DNA from 2 places in the Streptomyces sp. NPDC092045 genome. Region 2 is predicted to be linked to the other one. Evidence: predicted binding sites of a transcription regulator. Region 2 holds the regulator's gene; the other holds the start of a gene.
The links. Region 2 encodes HspR, which represses chaperone genes until heat shock. Its sites were predicted from a motif close to TTGAGNNNNNNNNNCTCAA; they were not measured.

Region 1 (2,196 bases), on a different contig from region 2:
TCGGAGCCGACCTTGTCGATCTCGTCGAGCAGGACCACCGGGTTCATGGTCCCGGCCTCCTTGACGGCGCGGACGATCCGGCCGGGCAGGGCGCCGACGTAGGTGCGGCGGTGGCCGCGGATCTCCGCCTCGTCCCGGACGCCGCCGAGGGCGACCCGGACGAACTCGCGGCCCATCGCGTGGGCGACGGACTCGCCGAGGGAGGTCTTGCCGACGCCGGGCGGGCCGACGAGGGCCAGGACGGCGCCGCCCCGGCGTCCGCCGACCACGCCGAGGCCGCGGTCGGCGCGCCGCTTGCGCACCGCCAGGTACTCGGTGATCCGCTCCTTCACGTCGTCCAGGCCCGCGTGCTCGGCGTCGAGCACCGCGCGGGCGCCCCGGATGTCGTACCGGTCCTCGGTCCGCTCGTTCCAGGGCAGTTCGAGGACCGTGTCGAGCCAGGTGCGGATCCAGGAGCCCTCGGGGGACTGGTCGCTGGACCGCTCCAGCTTCTCGACCTCCTTGAGGGCGGCCTCCCGCACCTTCTCCGGCAGGTCGGCGGCCTCCACGCGGGCGCGGTAGTCGTCGGACCCGTCGCCCTCCGACTCGCCGTTGAGGTCGCGCAGCTCCTTGCGGACGGCTTCGAGCTGGCGGCGGAGGAGGAACTCGCGCTGCTGCTTGTCGACGCCTTCCTGGACGTCCTTGGCGATGGTCTCGGCGACGTCCTGCTCGGCGAGGTGCTCGCGGAGCTGTGCGGTGGCGAGGCGCAGCCGGGCGACCGGGTCGGCGGTCTCCAGGAGCTCGATCCGCTGGGCGACGGTCAGGAAGGGCGAGTAGCCGGAGTTGTCGGCGAGGGCGCCGACGCCGTCGATCTGCTGGACGCGGTCGACGACCTGCCAGGCCCCGCGCTTCTTGAGCCAGGTGGTGGCCAGCGCCTTGTACTCCTTGACCAGTTCGGTCACGGAGCCGGGCAGCGGGTCGGGCAGGGTCTCCTCGACGGCGGTGCCCTCGACCCACAGGGCGGCGCCGGGGCCGGTCGTGCCGGCGCCGATGCGGACGCGGCCGCGGCCGCGCACGAGCGCGCCCGGGTCGCCGTCGGACAGGCGTCCCACCTGCTCGACGGTCCCGAGGACGCCGGTGGCGGCGTAGGTGCCGTCGACGCGGGGCACGAGCAGCACCCGCGGCTTTCCTCCTCCCGGCCGCGCGGCGGCCTGGGCGGCCTCGACGGCGGCCCGTACGTCGTTGTCGGACAGGTCCAGCGGCACCACCATTCCGGGCAGCACGACCTCGTCGTCGAGCGGCAGCACAGGCAGAGTGAGCGGCGCGGACGCCATGGACTCAGAAGCCATGATCTCCCCTTCGGCAGTCAAGTTGAGCTGTATGGACTCAATGCTTGTGAGCCCATGAATGTTCCCGGACGCCTGTTCGCTCTGAGCGATCACCCTCGCGGGCCCCTCCGAACGGCCGATGTAATACCTCCATGGATATGAGAGCCATTACATCGGCATGGGTGAAGGGCTGGACCGTCTCCCGGGGCACCCCGGCCGCCGTCGACCGGCCGTGGGGGTACCGGATCGACGTGGGCCTCCCCCGGCACGTCCTGCGGCACGTGCTGCCCGCGCCCGACGCGGCCACCGTCGGTGCGCTCTGCGAGCGGCTCACCGAGCCGTACACCTGGCTCAAGGTGATGGCGGACGCCGAGGAGGCGGCGCCGTGGATCACCGAGGGGTGGACGATCCCCGACGACCCCGGCTTCATGATGGTCAAGCCGCTGGACCCCGGCGTCCGCCCCGCGCCGCCCGAGGGGTACGCCCGGACCGTCGAGGTCCGGGACGGCGTCGTCCGGGTCCGGATCCTCGCCCCGGACGGCACCCTCGCCGCCCGGGGGCAGATCGCCCCGACCGGCGCCACCGCCGTCGCGGACCAGATCGAGACGGACGCGGCGCACCGGCGCCGGGGCCTCGGCGCCAACGTCGTGCTCACCCTGGAGGCCGCCGCCGCGCAGGCGGGCGCCACGACCGGAGTGCTCTCCGCCACCACGGACGGCCGACGGCTCTACGCCGCGCTGGACTGGGAGTACCGGGGGCCGCTGACCGGCGTCGTTCGGGAGGAGGGCTGAGCCCAGGGGACTCCGGACGGTGGCGGAATCCCGTCGTCCGGCTGCGGGGAGGCGCCTCGCCGGGCATGCTCCTCCCATGAGTCTGAGTCCCATGAGGC
Region 2 (2,196 bases):
GGCGACAAGAACGGCACCCCCCGGGTGTGCCCGACCTGCGTCGGCACCGGGCAGGTCTCGCGCGGCAGCGGCGGCGGCTTCTCGCTCACCGACCCCTGCGTGGACTGCAAGGGGCGCGGCCTCATCGCCGAGACCCCCTGCGACGTCTGCAAGGGCAGCGGCCGGGCCAAGTCCTCCCGCACCATGCAGGTCCGCATCCCGGCCGGCGTGAGCGACAACCAGAAGATCCGGCTGCGCGGCAAGGGCGCGCCGGGCGAGCGCGGCGGGCAGAACGGCGACCTGTACGTCGTCGTGCACGTCGACGCCCACCCGGTCTTCGGCCGCAAGGACGACAACCTCACCGTCACGGTGCCGGTCTCCTTCACGGAGGCGGCGCTCGGCGGCGAGATCAAGGTGCCGACCCTCGGCGGCCCCGCGGTCACCCTCAAACTGCCCGCGGGCACGCCGAACGGCCGGACCATGCGCGCCCGGGGCAAGGGCGCGGTCCGCAAGGACGGCACGCGCGGCGACCTGCTCGTCACGGTCGAGGTCGCCGTGCCGAAGGAGCTGGACGACAAGGCACGCGAGGCCCTGGAGACCTACCGCGAGGCGACCGCCTCCGAGGACCCGCGGGCCGAGCTGTTCCAGGCCGCGAAGGGAGCGTGACCCGGTGGAAGGGCGCCGACGCAATCCGTACGAACTGACCGACGAGTCGCCGGTGTACGTCATCTCGGTGGCGGCCCAGCTCTCCGGTCTGCACCCCCAGACCCTGCGTCAGTACGACCGGCTCGGTCTGGTCTCCCCGGACCGCACGGCGGGCCGGGGGCGGCGCTACTCGGCCCGTGACATCGAACTGCTCCGCCAGGTGCAGCAGTTGTCGCAGGACGAGGGCATCAACCTGGCTGGGATCAAGCGCATCATCGAACTGGAGAACCAGGTCGCGGCGCTCCAGAGCCGGATCGCCGAGCTGTCGGCGGCGGTGGACGGCGCGGCGGCGGCGATGCGGCAGCGCGAGGCCCAGGTGCACGCCTCCTACCGGCGCGACCTCGTGCCGTACCAGGACGTGCAGCAGGCGAGCGCGCTGGTGGTCTGGCGCCCCAAGCGCGGCGAGTAGCGGCGCACTTCGCCCTCACCCCTCACGTCACGAGGCCCCCTCCGCACCCGCGGAGGGGGCCTCGCGCGTTCCGGGGTTCAGGGGATCAGCTCGGCCACGATGTCGCCGACCGTCTCCCACCAGGGGGCCGCCCCCGTGCCGAAGGCGGCGGCGAGGGCGGTGCCGACGGCGAGGTCGAGCGGTTCGGGGGCGCGGTCCGGCAGCCACTCGGCGTCCACGCGCCCGTCCCCGCCGGAGATCAGGGTGCCGAGCCGCCGGCCGTTCCGGGTCAGCCGGCTCTCCGCGTACGAGCAGGGGACGAGCCGGTGGCGGACCCCGCCGACGACGGCGTCCACCCGGTAGGAGCGGCGCAGCAGCCGTCCCCGGGCGGGGTGGAGGACGGCCGGGGCGCCGTCCACGGTGAGCGCGAGGAGGGCCGCCTTGCGGGTGCCGATCGGGACGTGGTCCACGGGCGTGGTCCCGGGGGTCCGCACGAGCTCCACGACGGGCAGTCCCGGCCCGGAGACGCGCAGGGTCCCGGCGGGCCCGTCGAGTTCGATCCGTACGTCCGCGTCCCTGCCCATGGAGGTGTTCACCGTGCTGGTTCGTCCTGTTCGAGGATGCCGGACTGGGCGATGAGGTAGCCGAGCTGGGCCCGGCTGCCGCTGCCGAGGGTGGCGGCGAGTTTGGCGATGTGGGCCCGGCAGGTGCGCACGTTCATGCCGAGCCGGCGGGCGATGGCCTCGTCCACGTGCCCCTCGACGAGGAGCCGGGCGATGGAGCGCTGGACGCCGCCGATGCCGTCCACGGACGGCTTGTAGGGGATCTCCTCGTCCCAGGGCACGCCGTGCAGCCAGAACTGCTCGAAGACGCCGACGAGGTACTGGACGAGCCCTTCGTGGCGCAGTTCCAGGGCGACCTGGCGGTCGCTGCGGGCCGGGACGAACGCCACCTTCCGGTCCACGATGATCAGCCGGTCGATGATCTCTTCCAGGGTGCGCAGGGCGAGCCCGTAGGGGGCGACCCGCTCGACGTAGGCCAGGGTGGCGGGGTGGTGCCGGGCGGTGTGCTGGTAGAGCGTGCGCATGCGGACGCCCCGGTCGAGCAGGGGTTCCATGCGGCGC

Region 1: the regulator HspR is predicted to act here: its motif matches at 1,351-1,369, upstream of lon (endopeptidase La).

Annotation. Positions count from the first base shown of each region.
Region 1 is NZ_JBIVSC010000004.1:111,950-114,145, reverse strand. Features, by position in the region: gene lon (endopeptidase La) at 1-1,328, opposite strand, end outside; gene ACIQKA_RS13990 (GNAT family N-acetyltransferase) at 1,466-2,098, shown strand.
Region 2 is NZ_JBIVSC010000005.1:53,652-55,847, reverse strand. Features, by position in the region: gene dnaJ (molecular chaperone DnaJ) at 1-645, shown strand, start outside; gene ACIQKA_RS16050 (heat shock protein transcriptional repressor HspR) at 650-1,093, shown strand; gene ACIQKA_RS16045 (hypothetical protein) at 1,171-1,668, opposite strand; gene ACIQKA_RS16040 (helix-turn-helix transcriptional regulator) at 1,665-2,196, opposite strand, start outside.